3 regions of the Streptomyces sp. NPDC001393 genome follow, and region 2 is predicted to be linked to each of the others. Evidence: predicted binding sites of a transcription regulator. Region 2 holds the regulator's gene; each other region holds the start of a gene.
What was found. Region 2 encodes HrcA, which represses chaperone genes, less so after heat shock. Its sites were predicted from a motif close to TTNGCACTCNGNNNNNCNGAGTGCNAA; they were not measured.
Positions count from the first base shown of each region.

Region 1: a site for HrcA is predicted at 1,813-1,839, ahead of groL (chaperonin GroEL). Genes of this name have one in related genera too.
Region 3: a site for HrcA is predicted at 6,030-6,056, ahead of groES (co-chaperone GroES). Genes of this name have one in related genera too.

Region 1 covers NZ_JBSFIH010000029.1:86,669-96,399, reverse strand. The annotation lists gene groL (chaperonin GroEL) at 27-1,649, opposite strand; gene ACWC2T_RS27770 (cold-shock protein) at 2,033-2,239, opposite strand; gene ACWC2T_RS27765 (MoaD/ThiS family protein) at 2,672-2,947, opposite strand; gene thrC (threonine synthase) at 2,944-4,227, opposite strand; SAM riboswitch class I at 4,245-4,409, opposite strand; gene ACWC2T_RS27755 (glucosyl-3-phosphoglycerate synthase) at 4,539-5,483, shown strand; gene ACWC2T_RS27750 (alpha,alpha-trehalose-phosphate synthase (UDP-forming)) at 5,557-6,999, shown strand; gene otsB (trehalose-phosphatase) at 6,987-7,820, opposite strand; gene ACWC2T_RS27740 (DUF3263 domain-containing protein) at 7,949-8,173, opposite strand; gene ACWC2T_RS27735 (extracellular solute-binding protein) at 8,218-9,468, opposite strand; gene ACWC2T_RS27730 (ROK family protein) at 9,622-9,731, shown strand, end outside.
Region 2 covers NZ_JBSFIH010000001.1:91,085-100,815, forward strand. The annotation lists gene ACWC2T_RS00380 (SpoIIE family protein phosphatase) at 1-743, shown strand, start outside; gene hemW (radical SAM family heme chaperone HemW) at 771-2,003, shown strand; gene ACWC2T_RS00390 (Uma2 family endonuclease) at 2,103-2,687, shown strand; gene ACWC2T_RS00395 (DUF3097 domain-containing protein) at 2,659-3,480, opposite strand; gene ACWC2T_RS00400 (MBL fold metallo-hydrolase) at 3,515-4,237, opposite strand; gene hrcA (heat-inducible transcriptional repressor HrcA) at 4,410-5,426, shown strand; gene dnaJ (molecular chaperone DnaJ) at 5,427-6,563, shown strand; gene ACWC2T_RS00415 (nitronate monooxygenase) at 6,675-7,751, shown strand; gene ACWC2T_RS00420 (16S rRNA (uracil(1498)-N(3))-methyltransferase) at 7,748-8,500, shown strand; gene ACWC2T_RS00425 (VOC family protein) at 8,516-8,908, shown strand; gene ACWC2T_RS00430 (hypothetical protein) at 9,109-9,642, shown strand.
Region 3 covers NZ_JBSFIH010000004.1:119,218-128,948, reverse strand. The annotation lists gene ACWC2T_RS07425 (WhiB family transcriptional regulator) at 1-143, shown strand, start outside; gene ACWC2T_RS07420 (LysR family transcriptional regulator) at 280-1,179, opposite strand; gene ACWC2T_RS07415 (MOSC domain-containing protein) at 1,260-1,928, shown strand; gene ACWC2T_RS07410 (SDR family NAD(P)-dependent oxidoreductase) at 2,140-2,913, shown strand; gene ACWC2T_RS07405 (ester cyclase) at 2,991-3,698, shown strand; gene groL (chaperonin GroEL) at 3,834-5,459, opposite strand; gene groES (co-chaperone GroES) at 5,575-5,883, opposite strand; gene ACWC2T_RS07390 (polysaccharide deacetylase family protein) at 6,410-7,282, opposite strand; gene ACWC2T_RS07385 (polysaccharide deacetylase family protein) at 7,279-8,193, opposite strand; gene ACWC2T_RS07380 (class I SAM-dependent methyltransferase) at 8,285-9,508, shown strand; gene ACWC2T_RS07375 (RNA polymerase sigma factor) at 9,502-9,731, opposite strand, start outside.

The DNA of each region.
Region 1 (9,731 bases), on a different contig from region 2:
GGACAGGCGATCAACCGTCAGGTCGATCAGAAGTCCATGTCACCGCCCGGCATACCGCCGCCGGCCGGCGCGGCGGCCTTCTCCGGCTTGTCGGCGATGACGGCCTCGGTGGTGAGGAACAGCGCGGCGATGGAGGCGGCGTTCTGCAGCGCGGAACGGGTCACCTTCGCCGGGTCGATGATGCCCTCGGCGACCAGGTCGACGTACTCGCCGGTCGCGGCGTTCAGGCCGTGGCCCGGGGTCAGGTTGCGCACCTTCTCCACCACGACACCGCCCTCGAGGCCGGCGTTGACGGCGATCTGCTTCAGCGGGGCCTCGAGCGCGATGCGCACGGCGTTGGCGCCGGTCGCCTCGTCACCCTCGAGCTCCAGCTTCTCGAAGACGTTGGTGGTCTGCAGCAGGGCCACGCCACCACCGGCGACGATGCCCTCCTCGACGGCCGCCTTCGCGTTGCGGACGGCGTCCTCGATGCGGTGCTTGCGCTCCTTGAGCTCCACCTCGGTGGCGGCACCGGCCTTGATGACCGCGACACCGCCGGCGAGCTTCGCCAGGCGCTCCTGCAGCTTCTCGCGGTCGTAGTCCGAGTCGCTGTTCTCGATCTCGGCGCGGATCTGGTTGACGCGGCCGTTGACCTGCTCCGAGGAGCCGGCGCCGTCGACGATGGTGGTCTCGTCCTTGGTGATGACGACCTTGCGGGCGCGGCCCAGGAGGTCCAGGGTCGCGTTCTCCAGCTTGAGGCCGACCTCCTCGGAGATGACCTCGCCGCCCGTGAGGATGGCGATGTCGCCGAGCATGGCCTTGCGGCGGTCACCGAAGCCCGGGGCCTTGACGGCGACGGACTTGAAGGTGCCGCGGATCTTGTTGACGACCAGGGTCGACAGGGCCTCGCCCTCGACGTCCTCGGCGATGATCAGCAGCGGCTTGCCCGACTGCATGACCTTCTCCAGGAGCGGGAGCAGGTCCTTGACCGCGGAGATCTTGGAGTTGGCGATGAGGATGTACGGGTCCTCGAGCACCGCCTCCATGCGCTCCATGTCGGTCGCGAAGTAGGCGGAGATGTAGCCCTTGTCGAAGCGCATGCCCTCGGTGAGCTCGAGCTCCAGGCCGAAGGTGTTGCTCTCCTCGACGGTGATGACGCCTTCCTTGCCGACCTTGTCCATGGCCTCGGCGATCAGCTCGCCGATCTGGGTGTCGGCGGCGGAGATGGACGCGGTGGAGGCGATCTGCTCCTTGGTCTCGACGTCCTTCGCCTGCTCCAGCAGGGCGGCGGAGACGGCCTCGACGGCCTTCTCGATACCGCGCTTCAGGGCCATCGGGTTGGCGCCGGCGGCGACGTTGCGCAGGCCCTCCTTGACCAGGGCCTGGGCGAGCACGGTCGCGGTGGTCGTACCGTCACCGGCGACGTCGTCCGTCTTCTTGGCGACTTCCTTGACCAGCTCGGCGCCGATCTTCTCGTACGGGTCCTCGAGCTCGATCTCCTTGGCGATGGAGACACCATCGTTGGTGATCGTGGGGGCGCCCCACTTCTTCTCGAGGACGACGTTGCGACCCTTGGGGCCGAGCGTCACCTTGACGGCGTCCGCGAGCTGGTTCATGCCGCGCTCGAGGCCGCGCCGCGCCTCCTCGTCGAACGCGATGATCTTGGCCATGTGAAGTGGTCCCTCCAGGACTGGGGGTGATTCCTTCGGACCGCGCCCGCGCCCGCGACGGACGGCTCGCCGGCCTCGTGGTTCCTTGCCCCACCCGGCCTGCGGGCCTCACCGACCCGGTCCTTCACTGTCACTCTCACCTTCAGAGTGCTAACGCCAATGATTAGCACTCGGCATGCACGAGTGCAAGGCGCACCCGCGAAGCGGGTTCCTTGAGGGGTGGTGGTCGGGCGACGGGTGGGCGCAAGCGCCCGGGGTGTACGGCACCCGGGTCAGCCGCCCGCGAACACGGGCACGCCGGGCACGGCGAAGGGCCCGCACCCCGAGCGGGGTGCGGGCCCTTCGAAGAAACAGAAGAACGTCGCTGTCAGTCGACGCGTGCTTCAGCTGGTCGCCAGCCGGACCATGTCCGCCTGCGGGCCCTTCTGGCCCTGCGAGATCTCGAAGTCGACCCGCTGCCCCTCTTCCAGGGTGCGGTAACCGTCCATCTGGATCGCGCTGTAGTGGACGAAAACATCCGCACCACCGTCGACCGCGATGAAGCCGTACCCCTTCTCCGCGTTGAACCACTTGACGGTGCCCTGAGCCATGCCTAACTCCCCTATTACTGGCCCTTGCACAGATCCACACTTCGCGGATCCGGGTCAGACCTCACCCCCCATCGGTCGGGGGCGTGCGCCGGAACGCGTCGACCGCGGCTGAATGTATCTGTCCAACTGCCGTCTGCAACAGGTCAATCGGACGAGAATTCTGGACGGGAACGGTCCGGAATGTGGTGAGAATTCATCCGACTTCGGGGCAAGTCGGGCCTCTCAAACCGTCACAAAAGCCGCATAAAACCCGTCGACTTTGGCCGCTTCTTGTCGGGCGTCCGGCATGAATACAGGGTCCTCGACCGGTCGGCCCGTGAGCGCGTTCCCCAACTCTACCGCGCTCAATCACACAGAATTGCCCCCTCCGCTTCTCTCACGGAGGAGGCAATTCGATGAACAACGCGTAACCGAAGTTACCCAAGGTAACGATCAGCCGCCGGCAACGGCCGGAATGATGGAAACGCCGGCGCCGTCCGGGGTGGCGGTCTCAAGGCCCTGCTCGAAGCGGACGTCGTCGTCGTTGACGTAGACGTTGACGAACCGGCGCAGCTTGCCCTGGTCGTCCAGGACGCGCGCGGCGATCCCGGTGTGGTTCTTCTCCAGGTCCTCGATGACCTCGGCGAGGGTCGCGCCCTCGGCGCTGACCTCCGCCTGGCCACCGGTGTAGGTGCGCAGGATGGTGGGGATGCGAACGGTCACGCTCATGCGAGGCCAGCCTCTCGGAAGGAGTCCAGGTTCGGGCGGATGGTAGCGGTGAGGCCGGTGCCGGCCACCGCGTCCAGCGTCTTCAGGCCGTCGCCGGTGTTGAGGACCACCGTGGTCTTCGTCGGGTCCAGGACGCCGTCCTTGAGCAGCTTGCGGGTGACGCCGACGGTCACGCCGCCCGCCGTCTCCGCGAAGATGCCCTCGGTGCGGGCCAGCAGCCTGATGGCGTCGACGACCTCCTCGTCCGTCACGTCCTCCACGGCACCGCCGGTGCGGCGGGCGATGTCCAGGACGTACGGTCCGTCGGCCGGGTTGCCGATGGCGAGGGACTTGGCGATGGTGTTCGGCTTCTGGGGACGGACCACGTCGTGCCCGGCCTTGAAGGCGGTGGACACCGGCGAGCAGCCCTCGGCCTGCGCACCGAAGATCTTGTACGGCCTGTCCTCGACGAGACCGAGCTTGATCAGCTCCTGCAGACCCTTGTCGATCTTCGTGAGCTGGGAGCCGGAGGCGATCGGGACCACGATCTGGTCCGGGAGCCGCCAGCCGAGCTGCTCGCAGATCTCGTACGCCAGGGTCTTGGAGCCCTCCGCGTAGTACGGCCGCAGGTTGACGTTGACGAAGCCCCAGCCCTCGCCGGCCGGGTCGCCGATCAGCTCGGAGCAGAAGCGGTTCACGTCGTCGTAGTTGCCCTCGATGCCGACGAGGTCGCCGCCGTAGATCGCGGCCATGACGACCTTGCCCTGCTCCAGGTCGTGCGGGATGAACACGCAGGAGCGGAAGCCGGCCCTCGCCGCGGCCGCGCCGACGGCGCCGGCGAGGTTCCCGGTGGAGGAGCAGGACAGGGTGGTGAAGCCGAAGGCGCGGGCGGCCTCCAGGGCCTGGGCGACCACGCGGTCCTTGAAGGAGTGGGTCGGGTTGCCGGAGTCGTCCTTGACGAACAGGCCCCCGGTGACGCCGAGTTCGGCGGCGAGGTTGTCGGCCTTGACGAGCTTGGTCCAGCCGGGGTTCAGGTTCGGCTTGTCGGCCACGTCGGCCGGGACCGGCAGCAGCGGCGCGTACCGCCAGATGTTCGCGGGGCCGGCCTCGATACGGCGGCGCAGCTCTTCGGTGTCGTAGGCGGAGAAGTCGTAGGCGATTTCCAGCGGGCCGAAACACTCCTCGCAGGCGAACACCGGGCCGAGGGAGACGCGGTGCCCGCACTCGCGACAGCTCAGGGCCGCGGCGGGACCGAGGTCGACGGTGGAATCGGTGGAGCTTGCAACTGTCTGCACAGCCATGGAGGCGAGGCCCTTTCTCCTCATCTTCCTCACGACGCATCTCGCCGTGAGACGGATTTGGCACCTTCCCTAGCCGGGAGCCTCGCGGAGCGATCGCGCCTGTTCAGGCCGAGCTACGAGTACCGACTGGAGGGTTGCCGGGGCTTCATCGGGCCGTGTCCCTCTGCCCCTCTGGATGAGCGGTATGCGGTTGTGGACGCGCGCTGACCCCCGACATGCGATGGTCACCGGCGTTGTTCAAGACTGTAACCGAAGGCCGGGACAGTTGAGATAGTCGTCCGAACCGCGAGACACGTGAGGAGCCGCTGACTGTGCTGGAAGAAGTCGAGCGCTGGCTGGCCACCCGCTCCTGGTCCGTGACCGATCGCCCGCTGCACAAGATCCTGGCGGCCAAGCAGCGCACCGGCCAGTCGGTCTCGGTCGTGCTGCCCGCGCTCAACGAGGAGGAGACGGTCGGCGACATCGTCGCGGTCATCCGGCACGACCTCGTGGAGCAGGTTCCGCTCGTCGACGAGATCGTGGTGGTCGACTCCGGCTCCACCGACCGCACCTCCGAGGTCGCCGCCGCGGCGGGCGCGCGGGTCGTTCACCGGGACGAGATCCTGCCCCGTATCCCCTCCGTTCCCGGAAAGGGGGAGGTGCTGTGGCGCTCGCTCCTGGTGACCACCGGGGACATCGTCTGTTTCATCGACGCGGACCTGAGGGAGTTCTCCTCCGACTTCGTCTCCGGGATCGTCGGCCCGCTGCTCACCGAGCCGGGCGTGGACCTGGTCAAGGCGATGTACGACCGTCCGCTCGCCGGGTCGGCCGGTCAGGGCGGCCGGGTGACCGAGCTGATGGCCCGCCCGCTGCTGAACATGCACTGGCCGCAGCTGGCCGGATTCGTGCAGCCGCTGGGCGGCGAGTACGCGGCCCGGCGCAGCCTGCTGGAACAGCTCCCCTTCCCTGTCGGCTACGGCGTGGAGCTGGGCATGCTGGTGGACGCCCTGCACCTGGTGGGGCTGGACGCGCTGGGGCAGGTGGACGTGGGCGTGCGCAAGCACCGCCACCAGGACGGGCAGGCGCTCGGCCGGATGGCCGCGGCGATCTACCGCACGGCCCAGCTGCGGCTGGCCCGCGGCCATCTGATCCGCCCGTCCCTCACCCAGTTCGAGCGCGGCGAGGACGGTTTCGAGCCACGCACCTACTCGGTGGACACCGAGGAACGGCCGCCGATGGCGGAGATCGCCGAGTACGCCGAGCGCCGGGTGGCCTGAGTTCGTGTACGGCTGTGGCACCCCGGCGTGCCCGTACGTTTGAGCGTTTCCGGGCCGGGCTAGGTTGAGGACCATGGCTTCCACGCAGGGTGCTGCCGAGAGAGCTCAGGTGCTGGTCGCGTCCAACCGCGGCCCGGTTTCGTACACGGTGGACGACAGCAGCTCGCTGCACGCCAGGCGGGGCGGCGGCGGGCTGGTGTCCGGGCTGTCGGCCATCGGGCCGGACGCGGACTCCCTGTGGGTGTGCGCGGCGCTCGGCGACGGGGACCGGGAGGCCGTACGGCGGGCGGGCGGCGGGCTGCTGCCGGGCGAGGACGCCGGCGGGCAGCGGGTGCGGATGCTGGACATCGACGCACAGGTCCACTCGGACGCCTACAACGGCATCGCCAACTCGGTGCTCTGGTTCGTCCACCACATGCTGTACCAGACCCCGCTGGAGCCGGTCTTCGACGCGGGGTTCCGGCGGCAGTGGGCGGCCTACGAGGCCTACAACCGGGCGTTCGCCGAGGCGCTGGCCGAGGAGGCGGCCGAGGGGGCGGCGGTGCTGGTGCAGGACTACCACCTGTGCCTGGTGCCCGGGATGCTCCGCGAGCTCCGCCCCGACCTGCGGATCGGCCACTTCTCGCACACGCCCTGGGCGCCGCCGGAGTACTTCCGTGTGCTGCCCGACGACATCGCGGCCGCCCTGCTGAACGGCATCCTCGGCGCGGACCGGGCGGCGTTCCTGACCCGGCGGTGGGCGGACGCGTTCAGTGCGTGCTGTACGACGGTCCTGGGTCCCGGCAGCCTCTCGGGTACGGCGATCGGGGTGCACGGGCTCGGCGCGGACGCGGACTTCCTGCGCAAGCGGGCCCACGAGCCGGACGTGGACGAGCGGATGGCGGCGCTGCGCGAGGAGATCGGCGAGGGCCGCCGGACCGTCGTCCGCGTCGACCGCACGGAGCTGTCGAAGAACATCGTGCGCGGCCTGCTGGCGTACCGGCAGCTGCTGGAGGAGCACCCCGAGTGGCGGGAGCGGGTGGTGCATCTCGCCTTCGCTTATCCGTCGCGGCAGGACCTCGCCGTGTACCGGGACTACACGGCCGCGGTGCAGCGGGCCGCCGAGGAGATCAACTCGGTCTACGGCACGGCCGGTTGGACCCCGGTCGTGCTGCACGTCAAGGACGACTTCGCGCGCTCGCTGGCCGCCTACCGGCTCGCCGACGTGGCGCTGGTCAACCCCATCCGGGACGGCATGAACCTGGTCGCCAAGGAGGTGCCGGTCGTCTCCGACCAGGGCTGTGCGCTGGTGCTGTCCCGCGAGGCCGGGGCGTACGAGGAGCTGGGCGCCCACGCGTTCACGGTGAACCCCTACGACGTGCTTCAGACCGCGCGGGCCCTGCACGAGGCGCTGTCCCTGCCGCCGGAGGAGCGGGCGGACCGCACCAAGAGGCTGGCGGCGGCGGCCACCGCGCTTCCCCCGGCCCAGTGGTTCCTGGATCAGCTGCAGGCGCTCAGGGACCTTCAGTCCAGCTGAGCGGCGAGGGTCCGCAGCAGGCGGACGACCCCGGCGGGGCCGTCGACCACGGTGTCCGCGCGTTCCGCCAGTTCGGTGACCTCCGTGCTGCCGCTGCAGACCAGCAGGCCGGGGACGCCGTCGGAGCGGAGTTTCTCGACGGCGGCGAAGGCGGGGAGGTCGCCGAGGTCGTCGCCGGCGTAGAGGACGGACTCGGCGCCGGTCCTGCGGACGTGGTCGGCGAGCGCCACGCCCTTGTCCATGCCGGGCGGGCGCAGCTCCAGGACCAGGCGGCCCGGTTCGACGACCAGGCCGTGGCGGGCGGCGAGGTCGGTGAGGGGGCCGCGCAGGGCCTCGAACGCGGCCTGCGGGTCGTCGGCGCGGCGGGTGTGCACGGCGACCGCCCGGCCCTTCTCCTCGATCCAGGTGCCGTGCCAGGCGCCGGCGCGGTCCAGTACGCCCGGCAGCTCGGCGCGGACCGCGGCGACGCCGGGGTGCGGGGCCGGGGCGGTGACGGTGCCGGTGACCGCGTCCCAGCGTTCGGCGCCGTAGTGGCCGAGGACGGTCAGGTGCTCCAGGCCGGGGACGCCGGCGAAGCCGCCGTAGCGGACCGCGACCCCGGCGGGGCGGCCGGTGATCACGGCGACGGAGGCGACCTTCGGGGCGAGTGCGGCCAGGGCCGGTACGGCGTCGGGGTGGGCGCGGGCCTGCTCGGGGTCGGCGACGATGGGGGCGAGGGTGCCGTCGAAGTCCAGGCCGACGAGCGCCGCGCTCGGCTTGGCGAGGAGGGCGGCGAGTCCGGCCTTGCCAGCCGGGGTGACCGGGGTCGGCATAGGGTCCATACCGCGACACTATCCAGCGCGGGCCGCCGTCACGCCTGGGGCTCCGCCCCTGGACCCCGCCTCGCCCACCCACCACCCGACTCGGTCGGCTGAATGGGCGCCCAACGGGCAACCCACTCAGGTCGGCCTCAGCGCTCCGCCCGCCTGGCTTCCCGTACCCTCCGCAGGCGGTTCACCGTCACCGGGTCCGCGGCCAGTGCGCGCTCGTCGTCCAGCAGCGCGTTCAGGAGCTGGTAGTAGCGGACCGGGGACAGGCCCAGTTCCTCGCGTATCGCTCGTTCCTTGGCGCCGGGGCCGGGGAAGCCGCGGCGCTCCAGCGCGAGGATGGCCTGTTCGCGGGGGGCGAGTTCCATGGGAGTCACCGTAGCGCCGGGCACCGACAGCCGGCCCCCGCCGTTCAGTTCTTGGCGCTGCTGTCCGCCGCCGTCGCCGTCGACTGGAGGCGGGTCAGGACGGCGGCGGGGTCGCCGCCGGGGGCGAGCGCCTGGCCGATGTTCCGCTTCACGGCGGCGCTGACCGTCGCCCAGGAGGTCTTGCCGACGGGGTACAGCTCGGAGGTGGGCAGCTCGTCGAGGAAGGGGTGCAGGGCCTTGTCGGGGGCGGCGTCCGACTGGCTCATGGCGTTGGAGGCGGAGCCGGTGACCGGCAGCAGGCCGTACTCGCGGGAGAAGTCGAGGACGTTCTTCTCGCTGTAGACGAAGTTGAGGAAGCCGCCGATCTGGTCGCGGTGCCCGTTCTGCTTGAAGGCCATCATCCAGTCGGCGACGCCCATGGAGGCCCTGGCCCGGCCGGTCGGCCCCGGCATCGGCACCATGCCGAACTTCACGCCCTTCTTCTCGGCCTGCTGGATCAGCGTGGGATGCCCGTTGAGCATGCCGACCTGGCCGTCGGCGAAGGCGGCGAAGGCGGTCGCGCGGTTGAGGCTGCCGGGCGCGACCGGCCCGGTCAGGCCCTTGTCGACCAGGTCGTTCTTGAGCCAGCTGAAGGTCTGGACGTTCTGCGCGGAGTCGATGGTGTAGGTGCCGACGTCGTCGGTGTAGCCGGTGCCGCCGTTGCCCGCGCTGCTGCCGCTGAGCAGCCACTGCATGGTCTCGGCCTGGGCCTCCTCGGGGCCGAGCGGCAGCGCGAAGGGGTACTTCACGCCCTTGTCCTTGAGCGCCTTGGCATCGGCGGCCAGCTCGTCCCAGGTGGTGGGCGGGTTGATGCCGGCCTTGGCGAACAGGGTCTTGTTGTAGAAGAGCACGCGCGTGGAGGCGGCGAAGGGGATGCCGTACTGCGTGTGGTTCCACTGCCCGGCCTCGGAGAGCTGGGAGAGGAAGTCGGCCTGGGTGGGGATGGAGAGCAGGTCGGAGGCCGGGTAGAGCTTGCCTGCGGCCGCGTAGTCGGCGTAGGCGCCGATCTGGGCCAGGTCGGGGGCGTGGCCGGCGGCGACCATGTCCTTGACCTTGGCGTCGACGTCGTTCCAGGAGTACACGCTGACGTCGATCTTCACCCCCGGGTGCTGGGACTCGTACTCCTTGACCAGGGTGTCCCAGTACTTCTGGGAGCTGTTGGCGGGAGAGTCGCCGTAGTCGGCGGCGACGAGTCTCAGGGTCACGTCGGAGGAGCCCGTGCTTCCGCAGCCTCCCAAGATGAGTGTCATGCCCATGGCAGACGCTACCGCGACCAATCCTGCCGTACCCCGACGCACCCTCAACGCCCCAACCCTGCTGTCTGACCGTTCAATATATGGACACATAAGGTCTACACCACGTGAGTGGACTAGACCTCTCGCGGGTAGGGGGCCACACTAGGGCCCGTGGTGAGACATGTCATCGCCCTGGACGTGGGCGGTACCGGGATGAAGGCCGCCCTCGTCGGCGACGACGGCGAGCTGCTGCACCGCGCCCGCCGCGCCACCGGACGCGAGCG
Region 2 (9,731 bases):
CCGAGATCCCCGGCGTGAGCAGCGCGCTCGTCTACGAGCCCTGCGACAAGGGCGGCCCCAGCGGCGACTTCTACGACCTGTTCCCGGCCGGCCACGGTCGGTGGTGCTTCGCTGTCGGCGACGTCCAGGGCAAGGGCCCGGAGGCGGCGGTCGTGATCGGCCTCGCCCGCCCCTGGCTGCGCCTCCTCGCCCGCGAGGGGTACCGCGTCGCCGACGTCCTGGACCGGCTCAACCAGCTCCTCCTGGACGACGCCACCGAGGCCGCCGACGCCGCCGCCCGCGCCCTCGTCGCCGCCGGCGGCCGGCCGGTGGCCACCGGGGACGGCCCGCAGACCCGCTTCCTGTCCCTGCTCTACGGCGAGCTGACCCCGCACGACGGCGGGGTCCGCTGCACCCTCGCCTCCGCCGGCCACCCGCTCCCGCTCGTCCTGAGTCCCGACGGCACCGTGCACACCGCCGCCCGCCCGCAGACCCTGCTCGGCGTGGTCGAGGACGAGACCTACACCAGCGAGACCCTCGACCTGCGGCCCGGCGACAGCCTGCTGTGCGTCACCGACGGGGTGACCGAGCGGCGCTCCGGCTCCCGCCAGTTCGACGACGGCGACGGCCTCGCCCGCGCCCTGTCCGGCTGCGCAGGACTCAGCGCCGAACTGATCGCGGAAAGGATCCGGCGCCTGGTCCACGACTTCGGCGGGGGCCTGCCGGAGGACGACCTGGCCCTGCTCGTGCTGCAGGCGGAGTAACCCCGGCGGTGCTGGACAATGGAAGGCATGCCCTCCGCACTCCCCGACGGCGAGCCCGTCCCCGCCGACGGCGCGCTGCCCGCGCACGCGCTCGCCGGGGCCACAGGCCGCCCGCTCGGTTTCTACCTGCACGTGCCGTACTGCGCGACCCGCTGCGGCTACTGCGACTTCAACACCTACACCGCGACCGAGCTGCGCGGCACGGAGGGCGTGCTGGCCTCCCGCGACAACTACGCGGACACGGTGATCGAGGAGATCCGCCTCGCCCGGAAGGTGCTGGGCGACGACCCGCGTGCGGTCCGTACGGTCTTCGTCGGCGGCGGTACGCCCACGCTGCTGGCCGCGGACGATCTCGTGCGGATGCTGGGGGCGATCCGCGACGAGTTCGGCCTGGCGGAGGACGCGGAGATCACCACCGAGGCGAACCCGGAGTCGGTCGACCCGGCCTACCTCGCCACGCTCCGCGAGGGCGGCTACAACCGGATCTCCTTCGGCATGCAGAGCGCGCGGCAGCACGTGCTGCGCGTCCTCGACCGCACCCACACCCCGGGCCGCCCCGAGGCCTGCGTCGCGGAGGCGCGGGCGGTGGGCTTCGCGCACGTCAACCTCGACCTGATCTACGGCACCCCCGGCGAGAGCGACGACGACTGGCGAGCCTCCCTGGACGCGGCGATCGGCGCGGGGCCGGACCACATCAGCGCGTACGCGCTCATCGTGGAGGAGGGCACGCAGCTGGCCCGCCGGATCCGCCGGGGCGAGGTCCCGATGACCGACGACGACGTCCACGCGGACCGGTACCTGATCGCCGAGGAGGCTCTGTCCGCGGCGGGCTTCTCCTGGTACGAGGTCTCCAACTGGGCCACCTCCGAGGCGGGCCGCTGCCTCCACAACGAGCTGTACTGGCGGGGCGCCGACTGGTGGGGCGCGGGCCCCGGAGCGCACTCGCACGTCGGCGGGGTGCGCTGGTGGAACGTCAAGCATCCGGGGGCGTACGCGGCGGCGCTGGCCTCCGGCCGCTCCCCGGGGGCGGGACGGGAACTGCTGTCCGAGGAGGACCGGCGCGTGGAGCGCATCCTGCTGGAGCTGCGGCTGCGCGAGGGGGTGCCGCTGTCCCTGCTGAAGGAGGAGGGGCTTGCGGCTTCCCGGCGGGCGCTGGGCGAGGGGCTCCTCCAGGAAGGGCCGTACGAGGAGGGGCGGGCCGTGCTGACGCTGCGGGGGCGGTTGCTGGCGGACGCGGTGGTGCGGGACCTGGTGGACTGATCGCTCGGGCGGGTGAATCCCCCCGGAACGCGGGTTCGGTCCCTAACCTGGTTCGTAGGCTGCCGCTGACAGTACGCGGCGAATGTGGAGGCCACGGAGATGACCGCTGTGGACGAACGTGGAGTCGCAGAGTTCTTCGAGGGGTTCGAGCCGCCCGACGGACTCAAGGTGGAGCTCCTGCGGGGGGAAATCGTGATGATGGCCAGCCCGGACCTGGTCCACAACCTGATCGTGATGCTGCTCGGCAGGCAGATTCCTCTTGAGCGCTGGTACAGCCTTCAGACCCAGGACGTCGACATCATCGACGAAGCCAGCGAGCCCGTCCCGGATCTTGTAGTCGTCGCCCCGGAAATCCTGCCTGCTTCGGGGCGGCTCCTCCCGGCCAGTCTCATCACGATGGTCGTCGAGGTGGTGTCGAAGACCAGCGTCGAGAGGGATTACTGCGTCAAGCGCTCCATCTACGCGGCGGGCGGGATCCCCGTGTACCTCATCGCCGATCCGATCATGGCGCAGTGCGTCCTGCTGACGCGGCCCGAAGGCGATGGGGAGATGGCCGACTACAAGGGGCAGATCACGAGGAAGTTCGGCGAACGGCTGCGGCTTGAGGCGCTGGATGTCGAACTGGACACCAGCGGGTTCGGCACCCTCCCCAACGTCAAGCCCCACCGCTTCCCGCTGCCGTGACGAAGTCGATCAGTTCCTCCACCCGCCCCAGCAGCTCCGGTTCCAGGTCCTTGTAGGACCCCACCCGCTTCAGGATCGCCTGCCACACCGCCCCGGTGTTCTCCGACGGCCAGCCCAGCGCCCGGCACACCCCCGTCTTCCAGTCCTGCCCCCTCGGAACCGTCGGCCACGCCTCGATCCCCAGCGACGACGGCTTCACGGCCTCCCAGATGTCGATGTACGGGTGGCCCACCACCAGGGCGTGTTCGCTGGTCACCGACTCCGCGATCCGCCACTCCTTCGTGCCCGGCACCAGGTGGTCCACCAGGACGCCCAGCCGCGCGTCCGGACCCGGTGCGAAGGAGGACACGATCGCGGGCAGGTCGTCGACGCCCTCCAGGTACTCCACGACCACGCCCTCGATGCGCAGGTCGTCGCCCCACACCTTCTCGACCAGCTCGGCGTCGTGCCGGCCCTCGACGTAGATGCGGCCGGCACGGGCCACGCGGGCGCGGGCGCCGGGGACGGCGACGGAACCGGAGGCCGTACGGGTGGGCCGTACCGGACCGGAGGACGACGGGCGTACGAGCGTCACCACCCGCCCCTCCAGCAGGAACCCCCGTGGCTCCAGCGGGAACACCCGGTGCTTGCCGAAGCGGTCCTCCAGCGTCACCGTGCCCGCCTCGCAGCGGATCACCGCCCCGCAGAACCCGGTGCCGGGCTCCTCCACCACCAGGCCCGGCTCCGCCGGTACCTCCGGGGCGGGCTGCTGCTTCTTCCACGGTGGGGTCAGGTCGGCGGAGTACTGGCGCATTCGGATGACGATAGGAGAAGCCCGGGCCCGAGTGTCACGACACGCCGAAACGGGCCGCCAGCTCGTCGCGTTGCCGGCGCACGAACGCCGCGTCCACCACCGCTCCGTGACCGGGCACGTACAGCGCGTCCGCGCCGCCCAGGGAGAGGAGCCGGTCCAGGGCGTCCGGCCAGCGGGACGGCAGCGCGTCCGGACCGGCCTGTGGCTCACCGGACTCCTCGACCAGGTCGCCGCAGAAGACCACCTCCGGAGAGCCGGGGACCAGCACCGCGAGGTCGTGGGCCGTGTGACCCGGACCCACGTTCGCCAGCAGCGCCTGGCGGCCGCCCCCGAGGTCCAGCGTCCACTCGCCGGAGACCGGATGGCCGGGCGTCACCAGCGCGTCCACCGCCTCGTCCGCGTCGGCGACCGGCAGACCGTTCCGGACCGCGTCCATGCGCAGCTCGCCGCGTTCATGGGCGAACACCACGTCGACGCCCACCGCCCCGTACACCTGCGCCCCCGCGAAGGCCGCCGCCCCGAAGACGTGATCGAAGTGGGGATGGGTCAGCGCGAGATGGGTCACACGGCCGTCGGCGAGTTCCTCGGCCTGCGCCCGCAGCCGCGCGCCTTCGGCCACGCTCGAGCCGGCGTCCACCATCAGTGCCGTACCCTCGCCGAGGACCAGTCCGGCCGTGCAGTCCCAGCCGGGCAGCCGGCACCGGCCGACCCCCGCGGCCAACCGCTCCCACCCCAGCTCTTCCCAAGTCACCGTCATACCGCGACGCTAACTGCACGAGCCGCCGGGACCGCACCGACCTTGCCCTCGGTGTACCCGACAGCCGTACACTGGGCCCGGGAACGCTGGCACTCGCATGCGAAGAGTGCCAGGCGGACGAACCGCAGGACCGAGTGGAACCAAGGGGACGACGTGCTGGAGGTGCGCGCGGATGCTGAGTGAACGCAGGCTGCAGGTACTGCGCGCCATCGTCCAGGACTACGTCGGCACCGAGGAGCCGGTCGGGTCGAAGGCCCTGACCGAGCGACACAACCTCGGCGTGTCCCCGGCGACGGTCCGCAACGACATGGCGGCCCTGGAGGACGAGGGGTTCATCGCGCAGCCGCACACCAGCGCCGGGCGCATCCCCACCGACAAGGGCTACCGGCTGTTCGTGGACAAGCTGGCGGGCGTGAAGCCGATGACCGCGCCCGAGCGACGGGCGATCCAGAGCTTCCTGGAGGGCGCCGTCGACCTCGACGACGTCGTGGCCCGTACGGTACGGCTGCTCGCGCAGCTCACCCGGCAGGTCGCCGTCGTGCAGTACCCGTCCCTGACCCGGTCCACCGTGCGGCACGTGGAGCTGCTCTCGCTCGCCCCCGCGCGCGTGATGCTCGTGCTGATCACGGACACCGGCCGGGTCGAGCAGCGGATGGTCGACTGCCCGGCGCCCTTCGGCGAGACCTCCCTCGCCGATCTGCGCGCCCGGCTGAACAGCCGGGTCGCGGGCCGCCGGTTCACGGACGTGCCGAAGCTGGTCGAGGACCTGCCGGAGGCTTTCGACCCCGAGGACCGCGGTACGGTCTCGACGGTGCTCTCCACCCTCCTGGAGACGCTCGTCGAGGAGAACGAGGAGCGGCTGATGATCGGCGGCACCGCCAATCTCACCCGCTTCGGACATGACTTCCCCCTCACGATCCGGCCCGTCCTGGAGGCCCTGGAGGAGCATGTCGTGCTCCTCAAGCTCCTAGGCGAGGCGAAGGATCCGGGCGTGATGGTGCGCATCGGGCACGAGAACGCCCACGAGGGACTCAACTCCACCTCCGTGGTGTCGGTCGGCTACGGTTCGGGCGGCGAGGCGGTTGCCAAGCTCGGCGTGGTCGGACCGACCCGCATGGACTATCCGGGAACGATGGGAGCGGTACGCGCAGTGGCACGGTACGTCGGACAGATCCTGGCGGAGTCGTAAGTGGCCACGGACTACTACGCCGTTCTCGGCGTGCGCCGCGACGCGTCGCAGGATGAGATCAAGAAGGCGTTCCGCCGGCTCGCGCGCGAGCTGCACCCGGACGTCAACCCCGATCCGAAGACCCAGGAGCGGTTCAAGGAGATCAACGCCGCTTACGAGGTGCTGTCGGACCCGCAGAAGAAGCAGGTCTACGACCTCGGCGGCGACCCGCTCTCGCAGTCCGGCGGGGCCGGCGCGGGCGGCTTCGGGGCCGGTGGCTTCGGCAACTTCTCGGACATCATGGACGCGTTCTTCGGTACGGCGTCGCAGCGCGGGCCGCGCTCGCGCACCCGGCGCGGCCAGGACGCGATGATCCGCATCGAGGTCGAGCTGGACGAGGCGGCCTTCGGGACCACCAAGGACATCCAGGTCGACACCGCGGTCGTCTGCAACACCTGCAACGGCGAGGGCGCCGCGCCCGGTACGACCGCCCAGACGTGTGACATGTGCCGCGGCCGCGGTGAGGTCTCGCAGGTCACCCGGTCCTTCCTGGGCCAGGTCATGACCTCGCGCCCCTGCCCGCAGTGCCAGGGATTCGGCACCGTGGTCCCGACCCCGTGCCCGGAGTGCGCCGGCGACGGCCGGGTCCGCTCGCGCCGCACCCTGACCGTGAAGATCCCGGCCGGTGTCGACAACGGCACGCGGATCCAGCTCGCCGGTGAGGGCGAGGTGGGGCCGGGCGGCGGTCCGGCCGGTGACCTGTACGTCGAGATCCACGAGCTGCCGCACCCGACGTTCCAGCGGCGCGGTGACGACCTGCACTGCACGGTGACGATCCCGATGACCGCGGCGGCGCTCGGCACCAAGGTGCCGCTGGAGACCCTGGACGGCATGGAGGAGGTCGACATCCGGCCCGGCACTCAGTCCGGCCAGTCGATCCCGCTGCACAACCGGGGCGTCACGCATCTGCGCGGCGGCGGCCGGGGTGACCTGATCGTGCACGTCGAGGTGCAGACCCCGACCAAGCTCGATCCCGAGCAGGAGCGGCTGCTGCGCGAGCTGGCCAAGCTGCGCGGCGAGGAGCGGCCGCAGGGGCAGTTCCAGCCGGGACAGCAGGGGCTTTTCAGCAGGCTGAAGGACGCGTTCAACGGGCGCTGAACAGCCGCTCACGGAGTCCTGACGGGGTGCTTCGGCACCCCGTATGCCATTGGTTTATGCCATTGGGTGCCCGGATTCGGACTTGTTCAAAGGACGTGACAACATGCGGTCATGTCCTCCGCACTGACCGATCTCTTCCCCCACCCGATCGTGCAGGCCCCCATGGCGGGCGGCGTCTCCGTGCCGCAGCTCGCCGCCGCCGTCTCCGAGGCCGGTGGCCTCGGGTTTCTCGCCGCCGGGTACAAGACCGCCGACGGCATGTACCAGGAGATCAAGCAGCTGCGGGGGCTCACCAGCCGCCCCTTCGGCGTGAACGTGTTCATGCCGCAGCCCGAGTACGCCGAGTCCGGCGCCGTCGAGGTCTACGCCCACCAGCTGGCCGGCGAGGCCGCCTGGTACGAGACCGAGCTGGGCGACCCGGACAGCGGCCGGGACGACGGCTACGACGCCAAGCTCGCCGTACTCCTCGACAACCCGGTACCGGTGGTCTCCTTCCACTTCGGGGTGCCGGGCCGGGACGTGCTCGACTCCCTTCGCCGTGCCGGAACCTTCACCCTGGTCACCGCCACCACCGCCGAGGAGGCTCGCGCGGTCGAGCGGGCGGGCGCGGACGCGGTGATCGCACAGGGCGTGGAGGCCGGCGGTCACCAGGGCACCCACCGGGACCTCCCCGAGAACGACGGCTCCGGCATCGGGCTGCTCTCGCTGGTCGCGCAGATCCATGAGGCCGTGCGCATCCCGGTCGTCGCCGCCGGCGGCATCATGCGCGGCAGCCAGGTCGCCGCCGTGCTCGCGGCCGGCGCGAGCGCGGCCCAGCTCGGCACCGCCTTCCTCGCCACCCCGGAGTCCGGCGCCCAGGCCGTGCACAAGCAGGCGCTGACCAACCCCCTGTTCGCGCGCACCGAGTTGACCCGCGCGTTCTCCGGCCGCCCGGCGCGCGCACTGGTCAACCGCTTCCTGCGCGAGCACGGCCCGTACGCCCCCGCCGCCTACCCGGAGATCCACCACCTCACCTCGCCGCTGCGCAAGGCCGCCGCCAAGGCCGGGGACGCGCAGGGCATGGCGCTGTGGGCGGGCCAGGGCCACCGGCTGGCCCGCGAGCTGCCCGCCGGGGAGCTCGTGGAGGTGCTGGCCGCCGAACTCGACGCCGCCCGGACAGCGTTGTCGGCCAAGGGGGGCCTGCGATGACCGCGCCGGTGTTCGTCGTCGACTCGCTGGAGGGCGTGGGTCCCGGCTCGGTCGTCGACGTCACGGGCCCCGAGGGACGGCACGCGGTCTCCGTACGACGGCTGCAGCCCGGTGAGCACGTGGTGCTGACGGACGGCGAGGGGCGCGGGGCCGCCGGGGTCGTCGTCGGCGTGTCCGGCAAGGACCACCTGGTGGTGGAGCCCTTCGAGTTCCCGGTGGAGCCGGAGCCCAGCCCCCGTATCACCGTGGTCCAGGCCCTGCCGAAGGGCGACCGGGGCGAACTCGCCGTGGAGACGATGACGGAGACCGGAGTCGACGCGATCGTCCCCTGGCAGGCCGCCCGGTGCATCACTCAGTGGAAGGGCGAGAGGGGCCAGAAGGCCCTCGCCAAGTGGCGGGCCACCGCGCGCGAGGCCGGCAAGCAGTCCCGTCGGCTGCGCTTCCCTCAGGTCGCGGACGCGGCGAGCACCAAGCAGGTTGCCGCACTTCTCGCCAAAGCCGACTTCGCCGCCGTGCTCCACTCCGACTTCGAGCACGAGAGCGGGCGGCTGGCGTCCGCCGAACTGCCCACCGAGGGCGAGATCGTGCTGGTCGTCGGCCCCGAAGGCGGCGTCGCGCGGGACGAGTTGGCGCTCTTCGAGGGGGCGGGCGCGAAGGCGTACGTCCTCGGTCCCACCGTGTTGCGTACATCAACCGCCGGCACCGCCGCCGTGGCCCTGCTGCTGGGCCGCACCGGCCGCTGGTCCTGACACCTGGGGGACACCGTGGAACTCGCCCAAGTCCGGCTCCTGGTCACCGACTTCGCCGCCTGCTACCGCTTCTACGCCGACATCCTCGGCCTCAAGCCGCAGTCCGGCGCGACCGAGGGCCCGTACGAGAAGTTCAGCCCGCACACCGGTTCCGCGGGGATCGCGCTGCAGGACCGCGCGATGATGGCGGAGGTGCTCAAGGAGCTGGGGGACACGGTCACCGGTCACCGTTCGCTGGTGGTGCTCCGCGTCGACGACCTGGACGCCTACTGCGCGGAGATCACCGCCCGTGGTGCGGTCCTGGTGCACGGCCCCGCGCCCATGACCGACCGGATGAGGGTCGCTCACCTCAAGGACCCCGAGGGCAACCTGGTCGAACTCCAGCAGTGGCTGCTGCTGCGGGGGTAGCTCCGCTGGTTCGGCCGAGGGCGCGATCGGTAGTGCCGCGATGTGCTGTCCGGCGGCTGCGACGCCGTCGTGGTTGCTCGCGCAGTTCCCCGCGCCCCTTTGGGGCGCCCAAGTGGCCGTATGCGGCCTTCCCCGGTGCCCGTGCCGGTGGCACGCTGCCCTGCATGGGGGCTTTGCGAGGGAATCGGCGTGGAGTGCGGGTGGCTGCCGTGACCGGAATGGTCGTGGGAGCCGGTGCGGTCGTGGTCGCATGCCGGCCCGCCGATCTCAGCCCCGCCACCACCGCCTACACCACCGCCACCACCGCCAAGGCCAGGCTCGAACAGCAGCACATCGACGTCAGCTGGCTCACCTGCACCGGGCAAGACGGGGGCAGTTCGACGGGGAAGACGGGGAAGACGGGCAAGACGGGGAAGTCGCCCTCGCCCAGCGCGAGCACCGTCGTCTCCGTCGACTGCCGGGGCGAGACCAAGGACGGGCGGAAGATCACCGTCACCGGGAGGGTGACCAAGGCCGTCGACGGGGCGTGTGTCCGGGGGGATCTGACCGCCAGGGTCGGCGGCAGGCAGGTGTTCCACGTCAGCGGGCTCGGGGACTGCGGCGCCACGACGGGGCCGACGTACCAGCCGCCCACCTATCGGCCGGGAGGCGGGGAGCCCACCGTGACCGTCACCGTCACCCGCACCATCTGGTGCAAGGGCGACCCCACCTGCTGGCCCGCCGGGGGCAAGTGATCGGAACGCGAGCGGGACACACCGGTCACTGCGTACAGTGACGGAGTGACTCAGGGTGCCGCCTATCTCCGATACCCCCATGTGCACGG
Region 3 (9,731 bases), on a different contig from region 2:
CGGCGCACGCACTGGCGGTACGCGAGCCGTACGGCGTGTGGGGCGGCCTGACCGAGGACGAGCGTGAGGAGTTGATGGGGCGCGCGCGCAACCGCCTGGTGACGGCTTCGGCCGCCGGCACGGACACCGCCCCGAATCACTGAAGGAACGTTTCTGCATCCAGAGGCCACCGGGTCCACCGGGTGCGCCCGCTTCCCCTCCACCAGGGCACGCCACACCAGCGCGCGTGCCCTTGACTCTGCCGTCGCCCGGCTAGCCGCTGACTCTGCCGTCGCTCCGCTAGCCGCGCCCCGCAGCCCGGGCCAGCTGTTCCAGCGTCGCCGCCACGGCCGGCACCTGAGCCAGGTCGGGCAGGGTGAGGGCGACGATCTCGCGCCGTACCGCCGGTTCCAGCCGTACCGTGCGGACACCTCTGGGCCGTACCGACTCCACCGCCAGCTGGGGCAGCACGGCGACGCCCAGACCCGCGCCGACCAGGCCGACCACCGCGGGATAGTCGTCCGTGGCGAAGTCGATGCGCGGGGTGAAACCGGCCCCCTCGCACGCCTCGACCAGCTGGCCGCGGCAGCGCGGGCAGCCCGCGATCCAGGGCTCCTCGGCCAGCTCGCCGATGGCGACGCTCTCCGCGCGCGCGAGCCGGTGCCGCTCGGGCACCAGCGCCACCAGACGGTCCGTCAGCAGGGGCCGTACGACCAGGTCGTCCCAGTCCTCGGCGACCGCCGCCCCCGCGTACCGGAAGGCCAGGGCCAGGTCGCAGTCGCCCTCGCGCAGCAGCTCGACCGACTTCGGGGGCTCGGCCTCCTCCAGGGAGACGCGGGTGCCGGGGTGGGCGGCGCGCAGGGCGGCCAGGGCGGTGGGGACCAGGGTGGAGCTGCCGCTGGGGAAGGAGACCAGCCGGACCCGGCCGGCCCGAAGGCCCGCGATGGCGGCGACCTCCTCCTCGGCCGCGGTGAGCCCCGCGAGGATGCCGGAGGCGTGCCTGACCAGGGCCTCCCCGGCCTGGGTCAGTCGCATCTCGCGGCCGCTGCGAACCAGCAGCGGGGTGCCGACCGAGGTCTCCAGGGCCTTCATCTGCTGGCTGACGGCGGGCTGGGTGCAGCCCAGTTCACGCCCCGCCGCCGAGAAGGAGCCGGTGGCGGCGACGGCACGCAGGACGCGGAGATGACGGGCCTCGATCACCCCTAGAGCATAAGGGCAGCTTGGGGATGATGCGCGATATTCGCTCGACGCTTTGAGGTGACATCCCGTACCGTGCGTTCATGAAGCTTCTCTCGGTCAATCTGGGCCGCCCCCAGCCGGTGCCGTACACGGACCAGGCGGAGGGCGTGACGGGCATCGACAAGAAGCCGGCCGACGGGCCGGTGCGGGTGGCGGCGCCGGGCCCCAAGGGCGTCGGCGCGAGCGGGCTGGCCGGCGACGCCGTGTGCGACCTGCGGCACCACGGCGGGGACGACCAGGCGGTGTACGCCTTCGCGCGCGAGGACCTGGACGACTGGGAGCGCGAACTCGGCCGATCGCTGGCCAACGGTTGCTTCGGGGAGAACCTGACGACGGACGGGGTGGACGTCTCCGGGGCGCTGATCGGCGAGCGCTGGCGGATCGGTTCCGGCGTGGTCCTGGAGGTGACCTCGGGCAGGATCCCGTGCCGCACGTTCCAGGGCCATCTGGGCGAACGCGCCTGGGTCAAGAGGTTCACACAGAAGGGCGCAACGGGTGCCTACCTCCGGGTGATCGAACCGGGTGAGATACGGGCGGGAGATGCCATCGGGATCGTGTACCGGCCGGACCACGGGGTGACGGCGGCGATGCAGTTCCGCGCGGTCACCACCGAGCGGGAACTGCTGCCGGGGCTGCTCGCGGCGGGCGAGGCGCTGCACCCGGAGACGCTGGAGAAGGCCCGCAAGTACGTGGCCGAACAGGCGGGCTGAGGAGCCGTCGGCCCGCAACTGGGGCGAGCCGTCCGGCCGAGCCGACGGGTCCGACCGGCAGGCCCGGGGCAGGGCGGGGGGCTCCCGGTGCTCAGGTCCGCACCACGAGGCCCGCACGCACCGCCGTACGGCGTCGCCCGGGACCCGTGCCGGCCAACTCCCGTGCCCGAGGGGAGCGGACGCGCACGCTCCGGGTCAATACCCTTGGGCCATGACAACGGCTCTGATTACGGGATCGACCGCGGGGATCGGTGCCGCGTTCGCGCGGCGGCTGGCGGCTGACGGGCACGGCCTCGTCCTGGTGGCGCGGGACACCAGGAGGCTGCGCGAACAGGCGACCGAACTGCACGACCGGCACGGCATCGTGGTGGAGGTGCTGACGGCGGACCTGTCCGAGGACAAGGGCATCGAGACGGTGGCCGACCGCCTCGGCGACCGGAAGAACCCGGTCGACCTGCTGATCAACAACGCCGGCTTCGGCAACAAGGGCCGCTATCTCGAGGTGCCCATGGCCGACGAGCTGAAGATGCTCAAGGTGCACTGCGAGGCGGTGCTGCGGCTGACCTCGGCGGCGACCGAGGCGATGCGGGAGCGGGGCCGGGGCGGCGTCGTCAACGTCGCCTCCGTGGCCGCCTTCGTCCCCCGGGGCACCTACGGCGCGTCCAAGGCGTGGGTCGTGCAGTTCACGCAGGGCGCCGCCAAGGACCTCGCCGGCAGCGGCGTCCGCCTGATGGCCCTGTGCCCCGGCTTCGTGCGCACCGAGTTCCACCAGCGGGCCGGCATGGGGACGGACAACATCCCCGGCTGGATGTGGCTGGACGCCGACAAACTGGTCGCGGCGGCCCTGTCCGACCTGGCCCGCGGCAAGTCCCTGTCGATCCCGGACCCGCGCTACAAGGCGCTGATGGGCCTGGTGAAGGTCACCCCGCGCGGGCTGATGAGCGGGATCTCCTCCCGGACCGGGCGCAAGTACGGGCCCCAGTAGCGGAGGGGTGGCGCTGCCGTCCCGGTGCGAAAATGAGCGTGACGGAAACCGGGCCAGGGGGGCCGGGAGGCGGCGTCATGACCTTCGTACAGCTCATCGAGTGCAGGACGAGCCGGCTGGACGAGATGAACCGGCTCATGGACGACTGGGTCGAGCAGACCAAGGGAAAGCGGACGGCGACGCACGCGCTGGTCGGCAAGGACCGCTCCGACGCGGCGCACGTCGTCGAAGTGGTGGAGTTCCCGTCGTACGAGGAGGCGATGCGGAACTCGAACCTGCCGGAGACCGACAAGATCTTCCACGACCTGGTCGCCCTGTGCGACGAGATGCCGACGTTCATCGATCTGGACGTCGTACGGGACGAGCGGCTGGCCGAGGACACCGTACGGCGGTTCTTCGCGGCGCTGGCGACCCCGGGCGAACTGCCGCCGCTCAACGATCTGCTGGACGAGGACATTCACAGCCACGATCCGGTGAATCCCCAGGTCACGATCGGGCTGGACAACGCCCGCGCCGAGTTCCGGATGTGGCGCGGGGGGTTCGACTTCGCGTTCACGGTCGAGGATGTGCTGGGCCAGGGCGACCGGGCCTGCGCACGGTGGACCTGGAACGCCACACACAAGGGCGACTTCCTGGGCATCCCGGGCACCGGACGGCAGGTCACCATGACCGGGATGACGCTGTTCCGCCTCACGGACGCCGGCAAGATCGCCGAGATGTGGTGGGAGCACGACCAGCTGGGGCTGATGCAACAGCTGGGTGCGCTGGACGAGTTGGAGCAGTAGAGGCCCTTCTCGCCAGTCCGGTCGCCCGTCCGGACAGGGCGAAGGCCCGGCACCCCGAAGGGCGCCGGGCCTCAGCTTTACGCTGCCTCAGCTCTACGGTGCTTCAGCTCTGCAGTGCTTCAGCTCTGCGGTGCCTCAGTGGGCGTGGCCGTGGCCGTGGCCCGCGGCGGCCGGCTCTTCCTCTTCCTTCTTCTCGACGACCAGGGTCTCGGTCGTGAGCAGCAGGGAGGCGATGGAGGCGGCGTTCTCCAGGGCGGAGCGGGTGACCTTCACCGGGTCGATGACGCCGGCCTTGACCAGGTCGCCGTACTCGCCGGTGGCGGCGTTGTAGCCCTGCCCCTGCTCCAGGTCCTTGACCTTGGAGACGATGACGTAGCCCTCCTGGCCGGCGTTCTCGCCGATCCAGCGCAGCGGCTCGACCACGGCGTTGCGGACGACCGCGACACCGGTGGCCTCGTCGCCGGCCTTGTCGAGGTTGCCCTCGAGGACCTTGGAGGCGTGGACCAGGGCGGAGCCACCACCGGAGACGATGCCCTCCTCGACCGCGGCGCGGGTCGCGGAGATGGCGTCCTCCAGACGGTGCTTCTTCTCCTTCAGCTCCACCTCGGTGGCGGCGCCGACCTTGATCACGCACACGCCGCCGGCCAGCTTGGCGAGGCGCTCCTGGAGCTTCTCGCGGTCCCAGTCGGAGTCGGTGTTCTCGATCTCGGCCTTGATCTGCGCGACGCGGCCGGTCAGGTCCTCCTGCTTGCCGGCACCCTCGACGATCGTGGTGTCGTCCTTGGTGACGGTGACGCGGCGGGCGGAGCCGAGGACGTCGATGCCGACCTGGTCGAGCTTGAGGCCGACCTCCTCGGAGATGACGGTGGCGCCGGTGAGGATCGCCATGTCCTGCAGCATCGCCTTGCGGCGGTCGCCGAAGCCGGGGGCCTTCACCGCGACGGCGTTGAAGGTGCCGCGGATCTTGTTGACGACCAGGGTCGACAGGGCCTCGCCCTCGACGTCCTCAGCGATGATCAGCAGCGGCTTGGAGGAGCCCGCCTGGATGACCTTCTCCAGCAGCGGCAGCAGGTCCTGGATGGAGCTGATCTTGCCCTGGTTGATGAGGATGTACGGGTCGTCGAGGACGGCCTCCATGCGCTCCTGGTCCGTCACGAAGTACGGCGACAGGTAGCCCTTGTCGAAGGCCATGCCCTCGGTGAAGTCCAGCTCCAGACCGAAGGTGTTGGACTCCTCGACGGTGATGACACCGTCCTTGCCGACCTTGTCCATCGCCTCGGCGATGAGCTCGCCGACCTGCTGGTCCTGGGCGGACAGCGCGGCGACGGCGGCGATGTCGGACTTCTCGTCGATCGGACGGGCCGAGGCGAGCAGCTCGTCGGAGACGGCCTTGACGGCGGCGTCGATGCCCTTCTTCAGGGCGGCCGGGGAGGCGCCGGCGGCGACGTTCTTCAGGCCCTCGCGCACGAGCGCCTGGGCGAGCACGGTGGCGGTGGTGGTGCCGTCACCCGCGATGTCGTTGGTCTTGGTCGCCACCTCCTTCACCAGCTGCGCGCCGAGGTTCTCGTACGGGTCCTCGATCTCGACCTCGCGGGCGATCGTGACACCGTCGTTGGTGATGGTGGGGGCGCCGAACTTCTTGTCGATGACGACGTTGCGGCCCTTGGGGCCGATCGTCACCTTCACCGTGTCGGCCAGCTTGTTGACGCCGCGCTCGAGGGCGCGACGGGCGTCCTCGTCGAACTTCAGGATCTTCGCCATGACAGCGGGAGCCCTCTCGGAAATCTATTGGGTGGTAAGACAACTGCGCCCCGGGCGCCCGGCTTCTTATCGGTCGCGGGGGCCAGGGGCGCAGCTGAAGGAACTTCGAGGTGGGTTACTTCTCGATGATCGCGAGGACGTCGCGAGCCGAGAGGACGAGGTACTCCTCGCCGTTGTACTTCACCTCGGTGCCGCCGTACTTGCTGTAGAGGACGACGTCGCCGACCTTGACGTCGAGCGGAAGGCGCTCGCCGTTCTCGAAGCGGCCCGGGCCCACGGCGAGGACGGCGCCCTCCTGGGGCTTCTCCTTCGCGGTGTCCGGGATGACCAGGCCAGAGGCCGTGGTCTGCTCGGCGTCCAGCGGCTGGACCACGATGCGGTCCTCGAGCGGCTTGATGGCAACCTTGGAGCTGGCGGTCGTCACGATCCGACCTCCCCCTTCGGAGATCTCACGGGGTTAACTGTCTGAGGTGGCGACCAGGTCGATCCGTCGTCGCGGGTGCCGGACCTGCCCGTCGCTTTGTTGGCACTCTCCAGGGGGGAGTGCCAGAGCCGAGACTATGACCGCGATTAGCACTCGGTCAAGCGGAGTGCCAATGCCGTGCGGCGCGTCGGCGGAATCTTGTCTGCGCCGGGTTCCTGGTGGTCCGGTGTTGCCCCGCCGTCCCGGGGGCTGCCGCCCCCGGACCCCCGCTTCGGCCTGAACGGCCTCGTCCTCAAACGACGGACAGGCTGAATTTCGCCGACCGGCACTGGAAAAGTGCCCTACAGGCAGTCCTCAATGCCGTGCCGCGCGTCGACGGAAGACGGTGCACGCGGTTGCCCGGAGGCCCGGCGTTCGCCCCGCCGCCCCCGGGGGCTGCCGCCCCCAGACCCCCGCTTCGGCCTGAACGGCCTCGTCCTCAAACGCCGGACGGGCTGAATTTGCCGACCGGCACTGGAGAAGTGCTCTACAGGTAGTCCTCCAGCCGCCCCACCGTCAGCCCCCGCTGCTGCACCCTCCGCAGGACCCTGGCCGTGCGTTCTCTGAGGCTCGGGCCCGTCGATTCGTCCGGGCCGACCAGGATGATGTCGCCGGGGCGCAGGTGGTGTTCGCCGTGCGCGTAGACGAGGTCGGTCGGGGTCATCGCGGCGCGCCAGAGGACGACCGTGGAGATGCCGCAGTCGGCCGCCGCGCGGAGGGTGGTGGGGTCGTACGAGCCGTACGGCGGGCGGAAGAGACGGGGGCGCAGGCCGAGACGGGAGCTGAGCCGGTCCTGCTGGCCGCAGATCTCGGCGCGCTGACCGGCGTACGGCAGTCCGGCGAGCACGCGATGGTCGAGGGTGTGGTTCTGGATGCCGGCACCCAGCCGGTGCAGGCGGGCGAAGTGGCCGTAGCCGGGGCCGGCGACGCTGTCGGTGAGGAACATGCTGACCGGCAGCCGGAGTTCGCGGACCATGTCGACGAAGCGGGGGTCGTGGTCGGCGCCGTCGTCGTAGGTGAGGAAGACGACCGGGTCGTGGGTGGGGACGTGGTCCAGGACGCGGGGCAGGGTGCGGCCGCCGGCGCCCGGAGTCAGGGCCAGGGCGCGCGCGGCGGGCTGCGGCGGACGGGCGAGGGGCTCGGTCAGGCCCCAGCGGCGGTAGGTCTGGTCGGGGGCCGGCCCGTGCGGGTGCACTCCCTCGGCCGCCTTCTTGCCGAGGCGTTCGATGGGGTCGACGGACTGGGCGCAGCCGGTGAGGAGGAGAGCCGAGGCGAGGAGCGCGACGAGGCACCGGCCCCGCTGACGCCGCTTGGAACCCGCTCCCCGGTGCCACGGCCGCGGCCCCGGCCCCGGCCTCACAGGTAGTCCTCCAGGCGGGCCACGGCGTAGCCCTCGCGCGTGACCTTGTTCAGGAAGCGGCGCATGTCGTCGACCATCGTGCCGTTCCAGTCGGAGCGGCCGCGGAAGTGGGTGAGGACGATGTCGCCGCGGCGCATCTTCTGGTCGTCCTCGCGGTACTCCCAGTGGTCGACGTAGACCTCCTCGTTCCAGATCGGCGCGTACTTGATGCCGCAGGCCTTGGCGGCGCGCAGGGTGTCCTGGTTGTAGTTGCCGTACGGCGGCCGGAAGACCGTCGGGCGCCTGCCGAACTGCTTCTCCATGATGTCCTGCATGCCGCAGATCTCGGCCTTCTGGTCCTCGTAGGACAGACCGGGCAGATAGGGGTGGTGCAGGGTGTGGTTGTTGAGGGTGTGGCCGTAGGACTGCATCTTCCGGAAGTAGCCGTAGTCGTCCTTGACCAGGTAGTTGCTGAGGAAGGCGGTGTACGGGATCTTCAGCTCCTGCATCATCCGCAGGAACTCCGGGTCCTTCTCCGAGCCGTCGTCGATGGTGAGGAAGACGATCTTCTGCTTGGTGGGGATCGTGGTGAAGACGGGCGGCAGGTCCCAGTCCTCCTGGTGGGTCACCTCGAAGCCGGCCCGGGCGGTGATCTCCGGTTTCTGCCTCGGCGGCGGGGGTGGCGTCAGCGGGACCCCGGCCAGGCCCCAGCGTCTGGCCGCGGCGACCAGGCGGGCGTGTTCGGCGGCCTGGCGGTCCTGGGGACTCAGGACGCGCACCGGGGCGCCGTGACCGGGCGCGGGGCGGGCCGCGTCGGAGGAGCCGGCACAACTGGACAAAAGGGCGGAACAAGCCAGCGCGGCGGCTGCGCAGCCGAGGACCCGACGCCCACGACCGGACCGGTTTTTGTCATTTTGTACGACTGCTCGCATGGTGTCGGATCCTCCCAGCCCGGAGCCCGGAGCCCGGGCCGACACCGCCGCCGGGAGGCGCACGATCCACCGACTGGCCCACAATGACCCGGTGAACGACCTCGCTCTCCTCCTCACCCCCGAAGGCCGTGCCCTCCTCGACGAGGTCCGCGACACCCACCCGGCCGACGAACTCGCCGTCGCCACCCGGCTGCGCCGCGAGCACCCCGCCGAGCTGGTGTCGGCCGCCCTCGGCCAGGCCAGGCTGCGGCAGCGGGCGGCGGCGAAGTTCGGGGCGGCGGACGCGGGGCGGATGTTCTTCACGCCGAACGGGGTCGAGCAGTCGACGCGGACGAGCGTCGCCACCTACCGGGCCGAGCGGTTCAGGAACCTCGGGGTGACCTCGGTCGCCGACCTGTGCTGCGGGATCGGCGGGGACGCGATCGCGTTCGCCCGGGCGGGGATCCGGGTGCTGGCCGTGGACCGGGATCCGGAGACCGCCGCGGTGGCGCGGGCGAACGCCGAGGCGCTGGGGCTGGGCGAGCTGATCGAGGTGCGGGAGGCGGATGTCACGGAGGTGGACACGGGCGGATACGACGCCGTGTTCGTCGACCCTGCCCGGCGGGGCGGGCGATCGGGCAGGGCCGCGCGAAGCGCGTCGGTGAGGGGCGGCGGCCGGGCGACGGGCGGGAGGATTTTCGACCCCGAGGCCTATTCCCCGCCCCTCTCCCGGGCGGTCGAGGCCGCCCGCAGGGCGCCCCGCGCGGCACTGAAGGTGGCGCCCGGCATCCCGCACGACGCCGTGCCCGCCGACGCCGAGGCCGAGTGGATCTCGGACGGCGGAGACGTCAAGGAGGCGGTGCTGTGGTTCGGCACCGAGCCGGGCGCGGTGCGCGCCACCCTGCTGCCCGGCCCGCGCACGCTGCTCGGCAGGGGGCTGCCCGACCCGGAGGTCCGGCCGGTGGGCCGCTATCTGTACGAGCCGGACGGTGCCGTCATCCGCGCCCATCTGGTCGCCGAGGTGGCCGAGCACCTGGGCGGCGGCCTGATCGACCCCACCATCGCCTACGTGACCGCCGACGAACCGCGCCCCACGGCGTACGCCTCCGCCTATGAGATCACCGACCAACTCCCCTTCAACGTCAAGAAGTTGAAGGCCTTTCTTCGGGAGCGCGAGGTCGGCACGCTGACCGTGAAGAAGCGCGGCTCGGCCGTCGAGCCGGAGGAACTGCGCAGGAAGGTCAAGCCGCACGGTCCGAACGCGGCGACCGTCTTCCTCACCCGGGTCGCGGGGGCACCGGCCATGCTGATCGGGGCCCCCGTCACCCCTCAGTGACCGGGAAGGGAATCGATTCTCGACAGCAGCAGCTGCCGCTCGCGGTCGTTGCGCGCGAGGGCCGCCGCTCGTTCGAACTCCGCGCGGGCCTCGGCCGTACGGCCGAGGCGGGCCAGCAGGTCGCCGCGGACGCTGGGCAGCAGGTGGTAGTCGCGCAGGGCGGGTTCGGCGGTCAGGGCGTCCACCAGCTTCAGGCCCTCGGCCGGGCCGTCGGCCATCGACA